Regions from separate parts of the Romboutsia sp. 1001285H_161024_C4 genome, predicted to be linked through region 3. Evidence: riboswitches for the same ligand, from Rfam matches in the RefSeq annotation. Region 3 holds a riboswitch; each other region holds the start of a gene.
The links. A riboswitch is a leader RNA that binds a small molecule or an ion and turns the genes downstream of it on or off. The one in region 3 is predicted to bind thiamine pyrophosphate.

Region 1 (6,154 bases), on a different contig from region 3:
ATTCTTCTTCATTAAATCCTGTTATTTTATTACATTCTTTTGTAAAAAGTTTAATGTAAGCATTTCTATCTATAGCTCCTATTACATCTGCAGATATACTTAAGAATACCTCCAAATCCTTTTTTATAAATTCTACTTTTTTTATTTCATCTATAAAGTTAATTATAGTACCTTCTAAATCTATATTTTCTAAGATTTTATATATATCGCTGTCTTTTTTTATTTCATCTAAAATAGCACTCATATCATATATTAATTTCTCTGAATTTTTAAACTCCCTTTTTCTATTGTTATCTATATTAATTACCATATTATCTATATTATTGTCAGTTATATCTCTTACTAATATATATGTACCATTATCTTTCGTTTTAGTTATATTAGTGCTTAATTCAAATTCTCCATTTGATGTATTTAGTTTTATACCTATATCGAAGTAGTTTTTAAACTCTAATTTTTCTATTTTTACTTTACTACTTATATCTATGTTTAAGGAATTAATGTCTTTTTCATTTATATACTCTAATAACTTATTGTTACAAAATATTATATTAAAATCTTTATCTAATATAAATATACTATCACTCAAATTATTAAAAAACTCTTTCATTCTTATCTCCCCCAAATATAACCCTTAATAAGTATCTACACTTTTAGGCAATTTCCTTGAATTGTATTACCTTTTTAGAGTTTAATTTATAATAAAAAAGAAGATACTTTTAAAAGCATCTTCTTTTTTTATATTATATAACATCCATAAATTTTTTAGTTTGACCATATATATCATCATATTTTAATATCTCTGATACTATTGCATATCCATCTATATTTTCATTTTTTAAAGCAGATATATTAGATAGATTTATACCACCAATACATACTATTGGTATATCTATATTTTCTTTTATACTTCTTAATTCTTCTATACTCACATGTTTTGCATCCAATTTAGTAGTTGTAGTAAACATTGATCCTACACCTATATAATCTGCACCATCATTTTTTGCCTTAAGTGATAATTCTAAATTTTGAGTAGATACCCCAATTATCTTATCATTCCCTATTAAATGTCTAACTTCACTACATGGTATATCACTTTGTCCTATATGAACACCGTCTGCACCTACTAACATTGCTATATCTACTCTATCATTTATTATAAAAATTGCATTATATTTTTTTGTAAGTTCTCTTAATTTATAAGCTTTTTCTAAAAATTCTTTTCCTGATGCTTTTTTCTCTCTTAATTGAACTGTTTTTACGCCTGCTTTTAATGCTTCTTCTATAGACTCATAAAAATCTCTACCTTTTAAAATATCTGAGTCTGTAACTAAATATAATTTTAATTTTTCTCTCATCTTTATCTCCTATATTAATTTTTTAGTATTTATTGGCTAATTGATATATTTAAAACCTTACTAAACCTCTTTATAGGTATAAATAATATTAATATGCTAGTTAATAATCCTTCTACACCTGCACTTGATATATTATATACACATGAATATACTATAGGATTCATTCCTTTAGGTGCATATTGTGCAAAATATAATACTCCTGATATTATATACATTAAAACACTAAGGCTAGTTGCTAATATGCATCCTGCAAATATATTAAGTTTTTTATCTCTTCCAAATATTCCTGCTAACCCTAGTACCATCATTGGAAGTATATAATCTAATAAAAACTGAGCTGGATGTATTATTGTTGGTCCACTTATTAACTTTATTAAAGCAAAAACTAAACCTGCAGTTATCCCAACTTCTTTACCGTAAAGTATAGCAAGTAGCATTGTAGGTAACATTGAAAATAAAGTTATTCCCCCGCCTTGAGGATATTTTATAAATTGAATCATAGAAAGTATATAAGACATTGCTGAAAACATACCGATTAGTACTATTTCTTTTGTGCTTAATTTTCTATTTTTCATATCTTTTAGATACAAGCAAAACCATCCTATACTAACGATTAATATAACTATTCCTAATATATTATTTAAACTAGACATAAGTCTCCCTCCTTAGTTTCTTTATAGGCCATATTCCAAAATTCTAATTCATGTAAACTTGATTTTATAAATATTTCTTTTAAGTTTTCTCTTTCTTCATTACTTATATCTCTACATAAATAGTTAACATAATCTAACCACTCCCTTAGATTCTCGTCAAATTTTCCTTCAGAGTACATATCTATCCATTCTTTGTAGTAATTTCCTTCTAATGTCTCTTTGTAATTATCTAGTAGATAGTGTCCTATATAATTATAGCTCCAGTTACAAGGCATTGTAGAGATTACAATTTCTCTTAAATTTCCTTTTAAGGCTATAGCTTGCATATAACTAGTATAATTATCTGTTGTTATTTCATATTTACATGTTTCTGCTATTTTTGGTGGTACTCCTAATTTGTTCATATAACTAACATGTACTGCTGTTTCATATTCTATCGATGCACTTATGGCTCTACTGAAAAAGTTCATTTCCTCTATAGTCTTTGACTTTATTAAGCACATTGCAAATACTTTACCAAATTCTTTAAGGTATAAATAATCTTGTACTAAATAATTTTTAAATTTCTCTTTAGGTAAAGTACCTTCTCCTAGTTCTTTTATAAATGGATGTTCTAAGTATTCTTGCCATATATTTTTAACTTCTTCAAATAAATAATCTGTAAATTTCATTATATAACCTCAACCTTTCCAAATTTATTTAGCTTTTCTTCATCTAGGTCATATATATTATTCATAAGCTCAACTTTGAAGTCTCCTATAGATATATTTTCTTTATCAGCTAGCTGTCCGCATAAACTCATCGTCATTATCCCCATAGAGATAGCCTCTAAAGTTTTATCACTACTCCCAAGATATGATCCCATTAAGCTAGCACACATACACCCTGTACCAGTTATATACTTTAACTTAGGTGTTCCATTATATATTTTAATTATTCTATTTCCATCAGTTACACTATCTACTTTTCCAGTTGCACAAACTACACATTCTAATTTGTTAGCAATCTTTTTTATAGCCTCATCAATATTTTTGTCATCATCAAAAGAGTCAACACCCTTGCCTTTAACATCAAATCCACCTATATATTTAATCTCAGCTACATTTCCTTTTATTGCAGTAAATCTTACTTCATTTAATAATCTTTTTACAAAATTTGCCCTAGTTTTTGTAGCAAATACCCCTACTGGGTCAAGTACAACAGGTTTATTGTACTTATTGGCCATTTTACCTGCTTGTAAAAATAATTCTAAGTTAGAAGATTTCATAGTACCTATATTTATAACCACTGCACTTGCTACCTGAACAATCTCTTCTACTTCTTCATATGAAAAACTCATTAAAGGACTCGCTCCTAGTGCCAATGTTATATTAGCACAATCATTTATAGTTACTTCATTAGTATAATGAAGTACTAATGGATTAATTTCTTTAACTTTATTTATTAAACTATACATATTCTCTACCCCAATACTATATTTTCTTATTTTCTATTTCATAGAAATGATGAACAGGTCCTACTCCACTTCCTATATCAAAACTATATCTTATTGCGTTTGTTATATACTCCTTACTTCTTTTTACGCTTTCACATATATCATATCCTAATGCTAAGTGTGCAGCTATTGCTGAAGATAGTGTACATCCTGTTCCATGCGTATTTTTTCTATATAGCCTTTCACTCTTATATACTTTAAATATATCTTTGCCTATAAGTATATCTACAGCATCACCGTCTAAGTGTCCCCCCTTCATAAGTACAAACTTCGGACCTAATTCTAATATTTTTTGACCTGCTAATTTCATATCCTCAACATTGTCTATTTTAATACCTGTTATTTCTTCTGCTTCTGGTGTATTTGGTGTTATTATGTAGGCCATTGGTATAAGATACTCTATCATACTTTGCTTAGCTTCTGGCTTAAGTAGTGAATATCCACTCTTTGATATCATTACCGGATCAATAACTAGATTTTCTGGTTTGTATTTATCTAGAGTTTTTGCTATTTCTTTTATTATTTCTTCACTAGATACCATACCTATTTTTAAAGATTTTGGACGTATATCATCAAATACAACTTCTATTTGTTTTTTAATTATCTCTTTGCTTAAATCTTCTACCATGAATACACCTTTAGTATTTTGGGCTGTTATAGCTGTTATAACACTCATCCCATAAGTTCCTATTGCACTAAATGTTTTTAAATCAGCTTGTACACCTGCTCCACCAGACGAGTCTGAACCTGCTATTGTCAGTGTAGGTATTTTGTAGTTTTTCATATGATCTTCTCCCTTTTATTTATTAAATATTTAATTTGCTAAAGCTTGTTATCTCCTCAATTAACTTCAATATCATATATTTTTGCAATTAAAAAGCTATACCCCAACATTGGAATATAGCCTTAATTTCTAATTTAATATATAATATAATAATATATTATCAAGCTTTCCTACGCTGGTATTATCCAGATCAGGTACAAGGGTTAACGTTTCGTCTCTCAGCCTTTCGGCACCCCTAGCAAATATTTTATTTTATACTTATAGTATATTTCTATAATCTAAATAAATCAACTTTAATTATAATTTATAAAATCTTCTGTATATTTATAAATACTAACATTTATTTAATACCCATTAATATATAAAACTAACATTAATATTTTATATTAATAAATAATATTATTAGTATTAATTATAACTATATGATATTATTTATTAATACGGAAAATATAAATAAAAAGTTTACTTCGTTTAAGCGATATTCAGGATAACTATTTCTATGTCGCAACGATATAACGTTCACTAATGCTTTAAGCAACGTGTTGGCAAACTATTTCGGTCAAATCCGTTGCTCAAATTATAAAGATATTAAGAGGTAATATATAATGAATTTTGAAGAACTTGGAATTAGTAAAGATTTAGTAAATGTACTAAAAAATAGGGGAATTAACTCTCCTACACCTATACAAAAAGAAAGTATTGGATTTATAAAGTCTGGAAAAGATGTTATAGCAGAAGCTCAAACTGGTACGGGAAAAACTCTAGCATTTTTACTTCCTATATTTGAAAATATTAATCCAAACGCTAATTATGTTCAAGCACTTATATTGTCACCAACAAGAGAGCTAGCTATTCAAATAACTGAACAAGCCATTGAACTTTCAAAAGGTAAGAATATAAATGTATTATCAGCTTATGGTGGAAAAGATATAGCAGGTCAATTAAAAAAGTTAAAGGGAAATATACACCTTATAGTAGCTACACCAGGAAGACTTTTAGATCACTTAGATAGAAAAACTGTAAATCTTAGTAAGTTAAAAACTTTTGTACTAGATGAAGCTGACCAAATGTTATTTATGGGATTTAAAAATGAAGTTGAAGCTATATTAAAGGAAGTTCCTAAAAAGCGTCAAACATTGTGTTTCTCCGCTACTATGAACTCACAAGTTAAAAAATTAGCTTATAGATATATGACTGATCCTATTGTTGTATCTATAGAAAAAGAAGAAATAACACTTGAAAATATAAATCAAGAAGTTGTAGAAACTACAGATAGAAGAAAACAAGATGCACTATGTTCTGTACTTGATAAAGATAATCCTTTTTTAGCTATAATCTTCTGTAGAACCAAAAGAAGAGCAGATGCTTTAGATGAAGCACTTTGTCAAAGAGGGTATAATTGTGCTAAACTTCACAGCGACATCCCTCAATCAAAACGTGAAAGAATTATGAAATCTTTTAGAAATGCAGATATACAATATCTTATAGCTACTGATGTTGCATCTAGAGGTATTGATGTTACTGGTGTTACTCATGTATATAACTATGATATACCAGAAACTTCAGAAGACTACATACATCGTATTGGTAGAACTGGTAGAGCTGGTGAAAAAGGTTATACTTGTCTATTTGTTGCCCCAAAAGATGAAAGATATTTAGAACAAATTGAAAATTCTATTCAATATACTATCCCAAGAAGAGAAATAGATAATAACTAATAGTAATGTTAATAAAAATACCTAAAGGAATTATTCCTTTAGGTATTTTTATTTTCTATATCAATATTCTCTAATTCTTCTTTAGTCAATATCTTCTTTCTAGATATAAGCATATTGCACTCCATGCAATAATAATTAATAGTACC
Region 2 (6,154 bases), on a different contig from region 3:
AAACCTTGTTTTTTTACAAGACAATTATCTTTTTTCATAAAGATATAAAGTAAAACTGTTATAAATGTCATAAATATTATATCTATAAGAGCAAATGTACTTATAGATATCGGACTTATAGTTGTAGCTAAACCTAAAACTAAAAGTATATTAAATACGTTTGAGCCTATTACATTACCTATAGCTATTTCAGTTTCACCCTTTTTTATAGCCATAATAGAAGTAACAAATTCAGGAAGTGAAGTACCAACTGCAACTATTGTAAGTCCAACTAAGTTTGCACTCATACCAAATGATGTTGCAATAGTCGTGGCAGAATCAACAACCATATCTCCACCAACAATAATTCCTGCTATACCAATTAAACTTAATATAATTGTTTTAAACATAGGAACATCTTCACTTACTTCAGCTTCTATAGCTATAGCACTTTCACCACCAGATAAGTCTTCTTCATTATTAGAGTTTTTAGCACTTTTTACAGTATTTATTAAGAAGTAGGCAAATACTAATAAGAAAAAAATACCTTCAAATCTATTTATATGTAAATCAAGTGAAAATAGTAACAACATAAAGCTTATACCTATTAAAAATGGAGTATCTTTTTTTATAGTATCTTTTTGAACTGGTAACTTTGCAATTATTGCAGACACACCTAACACTACAAGTATGTTAAAAAAGTTAGAGCCTACGATGTTAGCAACACTCATATCATTTTGTCCTGCTAATGAAGATGTAATACTTACTGCGGCTTCAGGTGCAGATGTACCCATAGCTACTATAGTAAGACCTATAACCATAGCTGGAACATTAAATTTTCTAGCAATTGAAGCAGCACCATCGACAAATATGTCAGCACCCTTTATAAGGAAAATAAAACCTAATATTAATATTATAAATGCCATTAATATTCCTCCAAAAATATATATTTATAAAGGACAGTATACCACTTTATGTATTCTTTTGTAAATCATTAAAATATGATGAAACTTAGTTATGCAAAGAATATAATAGATATTTATAATATTAAATTAAGTATGTAACTAATTATCTGCTCTTAATAAATTTAAGTCTTTACCACTCATTATTTTATTCATATTTCTCATAGAACACATCTTACCGCACATTGTACAGCTATCATCATGTTTAGGAGTTGACTCTTTTCTATATCTTCTAGCTTTTTGTGGGTCAATAGCAAGTTCAAACATTTTTTCCCAATCAAGTTCTTGTCTAGCTTTACTCATTTGATTATCTATATCTCTAGATTTAGGAATTTTCTTTGCGATATCTGCAGCATGAGCAGCTATTTTAGTAGCTATAATACCTTCTTTAACATCATCTAAGTTAGGTAGTCTTAAATGTTCTGCTGGGGTTACATAACATAAAAAGTCAGCTCCATAACTAGCAGCTAAGGCACCTCCAATAGCACTTGTTATATGATCATATCCAGGAGCTATATCTGTAACTATAGGACCTAGCACATAAAATGGTGCACCATGACAAAGTTTCTTTTCAAGTAACATATTAGACTCAATTTCATCTAATGACATATGTCCAGGACCTTCTATTATTACTTGAACATTTCGTTTCCACGCTCTTAGAGTAAGTTCACCTAATATCATTAATTCTTTTATTTGACAAGCATCTGAAGAGTCATTTATAGACCCAGGTCTTAGAGCATCTCCAAGGCTTAATGTTAAGTCATATTCTTCGCATATATCAAGTAATTCATCAAAGTATTCATAAAAAGGGTTCTCACGTTGGTTAAGCTCCATCCAAGCATACATTAAAGAACCGCCTCTAGATACTATATTAGTAAGTCTTTTGTTTCTTTTAAAAACAGATGCAGTTTCTTTGTTTATACCAGCATGTACAGTAACGAAGTCTACACCATCATTTGCATGATTTCTTACTACATCTAAAAATTCTTTAGCAGTTATATCTTTTAATTCTTTATCGTAAAAACCAACAGCATCGTATATAGGAACAGTTCCTATCATAGCATTAGAAGATGATATAAGTTTTTTTCTAAATTCTTTGGTTTTACCAAAAGAACTTAAATCCATTATAGCTTCGGCTTTCATATCTAATGCCAAATTAACCTTTTTCATCTCTTCATCAATATCACAACAATCTTTTGATATACCTAAATTTACATTTATTTTGGTTCTTAGATTTTCGCCTACACCTTCAGGATTTAAAGATTTATGATTTTTATTAGCAGGTATTGCTACTTTACCTTTAGATATTAGCTCTCTCAAAATATTAACATCCATATTTTCTTTTTTTGCTACTATTTCCATTTCTTTAGTAATTATCCCCTTTTTAGCAGCATCCATTTGAGTAGTATACATCATATTAAAATCCCCCTTATTATATTTTAATAAATAAAAAAAGCCTTACCATAAGGCAAAGCTTCTCAAAATATGTATTAATAAATAGACTATATTTGTTTTATAGCTATTAATAAACACAAAAGTAACTTTCCTACGGTAGTATAAACTACATCAGGTTCGAAGGGTTAATGAATTTATCATTTCTCAGCCTAAAAGGCACCCCTAGTTAGATATCTTTTCAAAAACATTGTAGTTCTTTATTTATGTATTGTAAAGAAATTTTTTTGTACTTATAAAAACGGAAAGGCACCTATCAAAAGATAAGTGCCTTTATTTGGGCTAGCGTAATACTTATATAAAATATAAGTTCCCACTTAACTTAAGAATATCATAATGAATATTATTTGTAAATAAAAAAAGCAATTATAAAAAATTATCAATGCCTTATGTGTTGAAAAAACTATATATTAAAAAGAATAAAAAAAATAAAATATAATAATAGATTAAGAATACTTTTATTGGTGTATATACAATATATAGTATTTGGTTTAAATATTATATCTATAAATGGTAGATAATGATTAGTAAAACATTAAATAAAAGGTGGGAAAAATGAACTGGATAGAACTAAATAATCAAGTCATAATAAAAAATAAAGAAGGAAAATATCAATTAGAAAAAGATAAAGAAGCATTATACAGTTATATAAATGAATATATAAAACCTAGAACAAAGGTATTTAATAGTCTTGAAGAAAGGCTATCATATTTAATAGATAATAATTACTATTCTAAAGAAGTAATAGAAAGATATGATATAGACTTTATAAAAGAAATAGAAAGAATCATAAAAAATTATGGATTTAAATTTAATTCATATATGAGTGCAAATAAGTTTTATCAAAACTATGCACTTAAGACTAATGACAATAAAGAAATATTAGAAAGCTATAATGATAAAGTTCTCATAGTATCTTTAGCACTTGGAAATGGTGATAAAGACTTAGTAAAAAAATTGGCAGAGAAACTAGTAAAACAAGAATTTCAACCAGCAACACCTACATTTTTAAATGCAGGTAGAGCTAGAGCAGGAGAAATGGTATCGTGCTTTTTGATATCTATAGAAGATAGTACAGAAGGTATATCATATGCAATTTCATCAGCAAATCATCTATCAAAAATAGGTGGCGGAGTAGCGCTTAATTTATCAAGATTAAGAGCTTCAGGAGATCCTATTAAGGATATAGAAGGTGCAGCTGGTGGTGTGGTAGGAGTTGCCAAAATGCTAGAACAGTCATTTACCTACTTTAACCAAATGGGTGCAAGACAAGGTGCAGGGGCTGTATATTTAAGTGTATTTCATCCAGATTTTGAATTACTTATGGATACCAAAAAGATAAATGCAGATGAAAAAATAAGATTAGCATCATTATCTTTAGGGGCATTAATACCAGATAAATTTATGGAATTGGCAGAGAAAAATGAGGTGGCTTATGCATTTTATCCTCATTCTGTTTATAAAAAATATAATATAAATCTTGATGAGATGGATATGGAAAAATGGTATGATATTTTAAAAAATGATGAAGATATACGAAAAAAAGAAATAAATCCTAGAAAAATGCTAACAAAGATAGCACAGATGCAACAAGAAAGTGGATACCCATATGTTGTATTTTTAGATACTGCAAATAGAGAACATATACTAAAAGACGTTGGTAAAATCAAAATGTCTAATTTATGTTGTGAAATATTTCAATACCAAACACCATCAAATATAAAAGGATATGCTGGAGAAAATATATGGGGACAAGATATAAGTTGCAATTTAGGTTCTTTAAACATTGCTAATGTAATGGATAATAAAGATATAGAAAATACGATTGATACTGCAATAAGAGCATTAACTTTTGTTTCTGATAACACTAGTATAAATGAAGTGCCAACAATCAAAAATGGAAATGATTCGTCACATGCAGTAGGTCTTGGAGCTATGAATTTACATGGATACTTAGTAAGAGAAAATATACTATATACATCAGAAGAAGCAATAGACTTTTGTAATGTATTTTTTGCAATGGTTAGACATTTTGCTATAAAGTCATCTATGAATATAGCTAAAGAGAGAAATAAAACATTTGTTGGGTTTGAAAAATCAGAATATGCAAAAGGAAAAGATAGTAATGTATTAAAAAAATATTATAAAAATTCATACTTACCTAAGACAGATAAAGTAAAAAAATTGTTTGAAGGTATACATATACCTACAACTAAAGAATGGGAAGCTTTATTAGATGAAGTAAAAGTACATGGATTATATAATGCATACTTAACAGCAATAGCACCAACTCAAAGTATTAGTTATGTTCAAAATGCAACATCAAGTATAATGCCAATTACAGAGCCGGTTGAAGTTAGAACATATGGTGATTCTACAACTATATATCCTATGCCATTTTTAACTAATGAAAACATGCTTTATTACCAATCTGCATATAGAATGGATATGAGAAAAGTTATAGATATAGTTTCAACAGTCCAAAATCATGTTGACCAAGGTATATCAACAACATTATTTGTAACAGATGATAAAACAACTAGAGATATAGCTAGATTATATATATATGCTTACAAAAAAGGACTAAAAAGTCTTTACTACACAAGAACTAAAATGACTAGAGACAACAATGAGTGTCTTATGTGTTCAGTATAAGGGGGAGTACTATGACATTTAAATTAGAAAAAATACACAAAGCAGTAAACTGGAATAAAGAAGATGATGGATTTACTCAAGCCTTTTGGGAACAAAATGTAAAACAATTTTGGTTACCAGAGGAAATATCAGTTTCAAAAGATTTAAAAGTATTTAATGAATTAAATGAAAAAGAAAAAGAATTATATAAAAAAGTATTAGGTGGACTTACATTACTAGACACTAAGCAAGGAAATGATGGGGTACCATCTATGATGAGCCTTACAGATAACCTTCAAAGAAAAGCAGTATTATCATTTATGGGAACTATGGAAGAAATACATGCTAAAAGTTACTCATCTATATTTATGACACTGCTTTCTAATGATGAAATTGAAGAATTATTTAAATGGATAGAAAGTGAAGAAACACTTCAGAAAAAGGCGGACTTAGTACTAGCCCAATATAAAAATACAAAAGATGAAGAAAGTTTATATTTATCTATGGTAACAAGTGTATTCTTAGAAAGCTTTTTATTCTACTCAGGTTTTTTCTATCCACTATATCTAGCAGGCCAAGGTAAAATGGTTGCAAGTGGAGAAATAATATCTCTTATACTTAGAGATGAATCACTACATGGAAAGTATATAGGACTTCTTTCTCAAGAAATATATGAAAAGTTTGAAGAAGCTAAAAAAGAAGAATTAAAAGATAGAATGTACAAAATACTTGAAGATTTAATGGAAAATGAAATAAACTATACAAACACTATATACAAAGATAGCGGTCTTGAAAGTGAAGTTATAAATTTCTTAAAATACAATGCTAATAGGGCATTAGAGAATTTAGGGTTTAATGAATACTATAAAGTAAGTAAAATAAACCCAATAGTACTAAATGGGCTAAGTACAGAAACCAAAAATCACGACTTTTTCTCGACTAAAGGTAATGGATATCAAAAAGGTGTATATGAAGAATTAAAAGATGAAGATTTCTTAATATAAAAAAATCACTTGGATAAAACCAAGTGATTTTTTAGTTTAATGTTTTATATTAGGTAAAAGCATTTTAATAATCTTATAAATCAAAAATACATAATAATATCATTTAAATTTGATAAAAATATA
Region 3 (6,154 bases):
GGTAGAGGTATACATATAGATGACATATCTTTAGTTATAAATTTTAATGTGCCTAGAGATAAAGAAAACTATATACATAGAATAGGTAGGACAGGTAGAAAAAAAAGCTTTGGAAAATCTATAACTATGGTAAATCAAAAAGATGAAAAGTATATGGAAGAAATAGAACATTATATTGGATATAAAATAGAAGATCTAGATGACATAAAAAAAGAAGATATTGCTTTAGGAAAAGCTAAGTTTGAAGAAAATAATAAAAAAGTTTTAAAAAATAGAAAAAATAGAAATGAAGAAAAAAAGGTTCACAGTGAAGTAACGAGACTATACCTAAATGCTGGAAAGAAAAAGAAAATAAGAGTTATAGATATTGTTGGAGCTCTTAATAGTATAGAGGGAATAAATAATGAAGATATAGGTGTAATAGAGGTACAAGACCTTTGTTCTTATGTAGATATATTAAATCACAAAGGTGAAATTATATTAAAGAAGTATAAAGAGATTAGTGTAAAAAAGAAGATGGTAAAAATAAAAAAAGATAGTAGATAAAAAACCCCCTTAACTTCTATAATACACCAAAAAAATATATAATAATAGCCTTAAAATGTAATTGTTTTCCTGTTATTATTTAAATATACAAGATAACTTGTATATTTAAAAATGTAGTCCAGATACAGGAGGTACATACTATGAGCGTAAAAATAATTTCAAAGCATGTAAAAGTTACAGAGGCAATAAGAGAAAAAATTGAAAGTAAGTTTGAAAAGCTAGAAAAATATATTAATGATGATTTTGATGTACATGTTAAAATAGATGTAAAGAGAAAAAATCAAAGTATTGAAGCGACAGTATATACTAAACATGGAACTATCGTTAGAGCTGAAGAATGCCAAGAAGATTTATATTCAGCAATAGACTTATTATATGATAAGCTTTATAAACAGCTTAGAAAATACAAAACACAAATGATAAGAAGAAATAGAAAAAATGAAAGTATAAGATTTGATAATATAGAGGAATATGAAGAAATAGATTTAGATGACGATGTAATAAAAAGAAGAAAGAAATTTAAAATGGACAAGCCAATAACTCCAGAAGATGCAATTGTTCAAATGAATTTATTAGGACATCAATTCTTTTTATTTAGAAATATAGAGACAAATAAAACAAGTATTATATATAAAAGACATGATGGATATGGCCTTATAGAACAAGTGTAATACCATAAACATTTAATAATAAAAAACGTATTGAAAATTTCAATACGTTTTTTATTATTAAAAAATAGCTTATTATTATTAATATAACTTGAATTATTTAGATTTTAGTTTTATACATTTTTTTGATATATAAAATATAATAAAACCAGCTAGACAAGTTGCTAGAGCTATAATTATATGTAAATCCACATCATACTCAAATACATAAGAACAAGCATTATCTAAAGCATGAAATAATATACAAAGCCAAATGCTATTAGTTTCCATGTATATGTAAGTAAGTACAAAAGAAGAAGCAATACAACTAAGAGCAAATGGAATAAAACTAGTATGTTGTTGTGGTGTACCAACTACAAACCATAAAGGTAGATGCCATAAGGACCAAATAATACCTATTATTAGAGAACTTTTAAAAGGAGAATATTTCTTTAGTAATTTAGGAAGTAAAAAACCTCTCCATCCTATTTCCTCTAATCCTCCCCCAAATATCATTATAGGAGTTAACCAACTTAAAAATATTAATGGGGATTTTAGTAAGGCACCATAGCCTCTAAACATTTCAACTACTATATATGGAACGGTCCAAAGTATTAAAGCGGCGATAATAACATATAAATATTCCTTTAGACTCCTGTTTGCATTTACACAGTTCCTTAAAAATCTATCAAATTCATCTTTAGACAAAAACTTTTTAGCGGTAATTAATCCAGCTAAAGCAGGAGAATACCCTGAAAGTGCATAAAATAACATAAAAATAGGAGAACCATATATTAAAATATTGAGTTGTGTTGTAGATATAGTTACTGTAAATCCAATTATACAAAAAAGTATTAGTACTATAAAAAAGTACTTTGTATCTTTTGAAATCAATTTTTTTCGCCTCCGAATTTTTTATAAGAATTAATTTATAGAATAATTCAAAGTATATTGAAATTATTGAATAACTATATAATTATTATACATAAGAAATCTAACTAATTTAATAGGGAAATTAAATAAAATTCGTATAATAAATATATATATATAGTTTATTTATAAACTAATAATTTGTTGATTATGAAAATACATTGTGCTACACTCAACTTGTAAAAATAAATAAAAGCTAGGGGAGCTATGATTGGATAGCTGAGAAGTAAAGCCATAACTTTCAGACTCTAAGAACCTGATTAAGATAATTCTTACGTAGGGAAGCTCGTATATTTTAATGTACCTAGATTTTTAGTTAAATAAGGCGCTCTCTATAAAAAGAGAGTGCTTTTTTAATGCTATTAAAGTTAAATTTATATAATTATTTTTATATCTTATAAAAGATAATCCTTAAAAGGAGGAAATGTAAGTGAAGGTAAATGGGGAAGAGTTTGAATTTAAATCAGATATGACAATATCAAAGTTATTAGAAGATATTGGAGTAAAAAAAGATAGCGTAGTAGTAGAGATAAATTTAAACATAATTGAAAATAATCAATACGATAGCTATATACTAAGAGAAGAAGATGTTATAGAAGTCATAAGGTTTGTTGGAGGGGGATAAGATGCAACTTTTTATAAATGAGCTACTTGTAAATATTGATGAAGATATAGTTACAGTAGATAAAGTTAAAGAAAAATATAAAAAAGATGCAGATATAATAATACTAAATGGTCATCCAGTAGATGCATATGTAGATTTAGAATTATATGAAAATGATAGAGTTACATTAATAAAAAGGGGTGAAATTCCAAAATTTGAAGAATTAGAAAATCTTATGGTTAGCAGACATACTCCAAATGTTCACTACAAATTAAAAAATGGAAAAGTAGCAATATTAGGTATTGGTGGATTGGGTTCAAATATAGCTATATCTTTAGCTAGAATAGGCGTAGGAACATTAATACTAGCAGACTTTGATATAGTAGAACCATCTAATTTAAATAGACAACAATATTTTATAAATGATATAGGAAAATATAAAACCGAGGCACTTAAAAATAATATAGAAAATATTAATCCATTTATAGAAGTTGAAACTATAAACAAAATAATAGATTCATCAAATATACATGAATTTGGGAACGTAGATATAATAATAGAGGCTTTTGATAATCCAAAGTACAAAGCAGAAATTGCAAATAACATTTTAACTAAAATGAGAGATAAATATTTAATATCCTCATCTGGAGTGGCAGGATATTATGATTCTAACATAATAAAAACAAGAAAAATCAGAGATAAATTTTACATATGTGGAGATGAGATAAATGAAGCTAAAGAAGGTGATGGGCTTATGGCACCAAGGGTGGCTATATGTGCTAATCACATGGCTAATTTAGCAACAAAAATATTGATAGAAGACAAATAAGATTATGTGGGGGATAAAAATGGATAAATTAATATTAAACGGACATGAGTTTAATAGTAGACTTTTAATAGGAACGGGAAAATATAGTTCAAATGATATGTTACCAAGAGTAATAGAGTCAAGTAACAGTGAAATAATAACTATGGCACTAAGAAGAGTAGACTTAGACAATACAGAAGAAAATATACTATCACATATACCTAGCAATATGACAATACTTCCTAATACATCAGGAGCGACTAATCATATGGAAGCTGTTAGGATAGCAAGAATAGCTAGAAAAATGGGATGTGGAAACTTTATAAAAATAGAAGTAATAAGTGATACAAAATACTTATTACCCGATAATGAAGAAACTATAAAAGCAACTAAAATACTTGCTGATGAAGGATTTGTAGTTCTTCCATATATGAGTCCAGATCTATATGCAGGCAAAAGGCTAATAGAAGCAGGGGCAGCAGCAGTTATGCCACTTGGGGCACCAATAGGTTCTAATAGAGGGCTTAAAATGAAAGAAATGATAAAAATAATGATAGAAGAATTAGATATACCAATAATAGTAGATGCAGGAATTGGAAAACCATCTCAGGCTATGGAAGCTATGGAAATGGGGGCAGCAGCAGTACTTGTAAACACTGCAATAGCTAGTGCAGGCGACCCTATAAAAATGGCGAATGCTTTCAAATTAGCAGTTGAAGGTGGAAGAGAAGCATATTTAGCTAAAACAGGAAGAGTAAGCAATTTTGCAAATGCATCTTCACCTCTTACTGGATTTTTAAGTGAAGTAGGTGTTTAATTTGAGTTTTTATAATGTTATAGAAAAGTATAAAGATATTGATATAGATAAATATCTAGAAAATGTATCAAATTATGATGTTTTAAGAAGTTTAGAAAAGGATAATTTAGATGAATATGATTTATTAAATTTATTATCTAAAAAAGCCACTAAATACCTGGAAGAAATGGCACAAAAAGCACACGAGATAACTAATAGATATTTTGGAAAGACTATACTTTTGTATACTCCTATGTATATAGCAAACTATTGTGTAAATAAATGTCTATACTGTGGATATAATATAGATTCTGGAATAAGTAGAAAAAAGCTCAACATTAATGAAATTAAAATAGAAGGAAATGAAATATCTAAAGAGGGATTTAAGCATTTGTTGCTTTTAACTGGAGAAAGTAAGATTCATTCAGACGTAGAGTATATAGGTGAAGCTGTAGAAGTTCTTAAAGATAAATTTCCATCTATTACAATAGAAGTTTATCCAATGGATGAAGAAGAGTATAAATATTTAGTAGATAAAGGCGTTGAAGGGCTTACTGTATACCAAGAAGTATATGATGAAAATATTTATAAAGAGGTACATTTAAAAGGTCCAAAATCTAATTATAAATATAGATTAGACTCACCAGAAAGAGGAATAAAAGCTGGAATGAGAAGTGTATCAATAGGTTCGTTACTTGGTCTTAATGATTTTAGAAAAGAAACTTTTTTTACATTAATGCATGGAAGATATTTAAGAAAAAAATATCCACATGTAGACGTTTCATACTCAATACCTAGAATAAGACCATTTAAGGGATGTTATGAAAAAATAATTGATATCAATGATAATGATTTAGTACAAGCTATGGTTGTTATGAGATTATTTGATAATCAAGGTGGTATAAATTTATCGACTAGAGAAAGCTTATCATTGCGAAGAAATTTAATACCTTTGGGAGTTACAAAATTAAGTGCAGGTGTATCAACAAATGTAGGAGGGCATTCTCAAAATAGTAAAGATACATCTCAATTTAAAATTAGTGATGAAAGTAGTGTTAGTGATATAAAAGCCATGTTAAAAGATATTGGATACCAACAAATATTTAAAGATTGGGAAAGGTTTTAATGTATCTAATAACGAATAGGCATCTATGCAAATATGATAGGTATATTGAAGTTATAAAAGAAGCATCTTATTGTGGCGTTAAAAATATAATACTAAGAGAAAAAGATCTGAGTAATGATGAGCTAGAAAATTTATATCTTAAGATTAAAAAAAATATAAATAAAGATACTAAGATAATAATAAATAGCAATATAGAAGTATTTAAAAGAGTTGATGCCGACGGTATACATTTACCATTTGATAAGTTTATAGATATTTATGATGAAAAAAATAAAAAAGATACAAATGAGTATATAGATATCAAAAACTTTAATAAAATATTAGGAGTATCAACTCATAGTATAAAAGATATAGTAGAAGTACTAAAAAGAAATGCAGATTATATATTTTTATCACACATATATGAAACTAAATGTAAGGAAAACTTAAAACCTAAAGGAATTGAAATATTAAAAGAGGCCAATTCTTTACTTATTAATTCAAATATAAATTTAATTGCATTAGGTGGAATAACACCTAGCAATGTCAAATACATAGTAGATTATTGTGATGATATAGCTGTTATGTCTAACCTAATGAGTAGTAAAAATATAAAAAAAACAATAAATGAATATAATATAGATTAAAAGTTAGCGTCTAAAATAATTTTTATTATTTTAGACGCTAACTTTTATTATAAATAGGTATTTTTATGTAT

Region 1: another riboswitch for thiamine pyrophosphate. It lies ahead of thiD (bifunctional hydroxymethylpyrimidine kinase/phosphomethylpyrimidine kinase); the one in region 3 lies ahead of thiS (sulfur carrier protein ThiS).
Region 2: another riboswitch for thiamine pyrophosphate. It lies ahead of thiC (phosphomethylpyrimidine synthase ThiC); the one in region 3 lies ahead of thiS (sulfur carrier protein ThiS).

Annotation. Positions count from the first base shown of each region.
Region 1 is NZ_JADNAJ010000001.1:343,435-349,588, reverse strand. Features, by position in the region: gene I1959_RS01785 (sensor histidine kinase) at 1-610, opposite strand, end outside; gene thiE (thiamine phosphate synthase) at 744-1,358, opposite strand; gene thiT (energy-coupled thiamine transporter ThiT) at 1,388-2,011, opposite strand; gene tenA (thiaminase II) at 1,999-2,682, opposite strand; gene thiM (hydroxyethylthiazole kinase) at 2,682-3,467, opposite strand; gene thiD (bifunctional hydroxymethylpyrimidine kinase/phosphomethylpyrimidine kinase) at 3,484-4,290, opposite strand; TPP riboswitch at 4,441-4,537, opposite strand; gene I1959_RS01755 (DEAD/DEAH box helicase) at 4,896-6,008, shown strand.
Region 2 is NZ_JADNAJ010000005.1:215,674-221,827, reverse strand. Features, by position in the region: gene I1959_RS10600 (calcium/sodium antiporter) at 1-905, opposite strand, end outside; gene thiC (phosphomethylpyrimidine synthase ThiC) at 1,044-2,357, opposite strand; TPP riboswitch at 2,468-2,570, opposite strand; gene nrdE (class 1b ribonucleoside-diphosphate reductase subunit alpha) at 2,949-5,048, shown strand; gene nrdF (class 1b ribonucleoside-diphosphate reductase subunit beta) at 5,060-6,031, shown strand.
Region 3 is NZ_JADNAJ010000004.1:32,673-38,826, reverse strand. Features, by position in the region: gene I1959_RS08395 (DEAD/DEAH box helicase) at 1-546, shown strand, start outside; gene hpf (ribosome hibernation-promoting factor, HPF/YfiA family) at 687-1,217, shown strand; gene I1959_RS08385 (CPBP family intramembrane glutamic endopeptidase) at 1,311-2,087, opposite strand; TPP riboswitch at 2,312-2,423, shown strand; gene thiS (sulfur carrier protein ThiS) at 2,554-2,748, shown strand; gene thiF (sulfur carrier protein ThiS adenylyltransferase ThiF) at 2,750-3,556, shown strand; gene I1959_RS08370 (thiazole synthase) at 3,576-4,352, shown strand; gene thiH (2-iminoacetate synthase ThiH) at 4,354-5,457, shown strand; gene I1959_RS08360 (thiamine phosphate synthase) at 5,457-6,083, shown strand.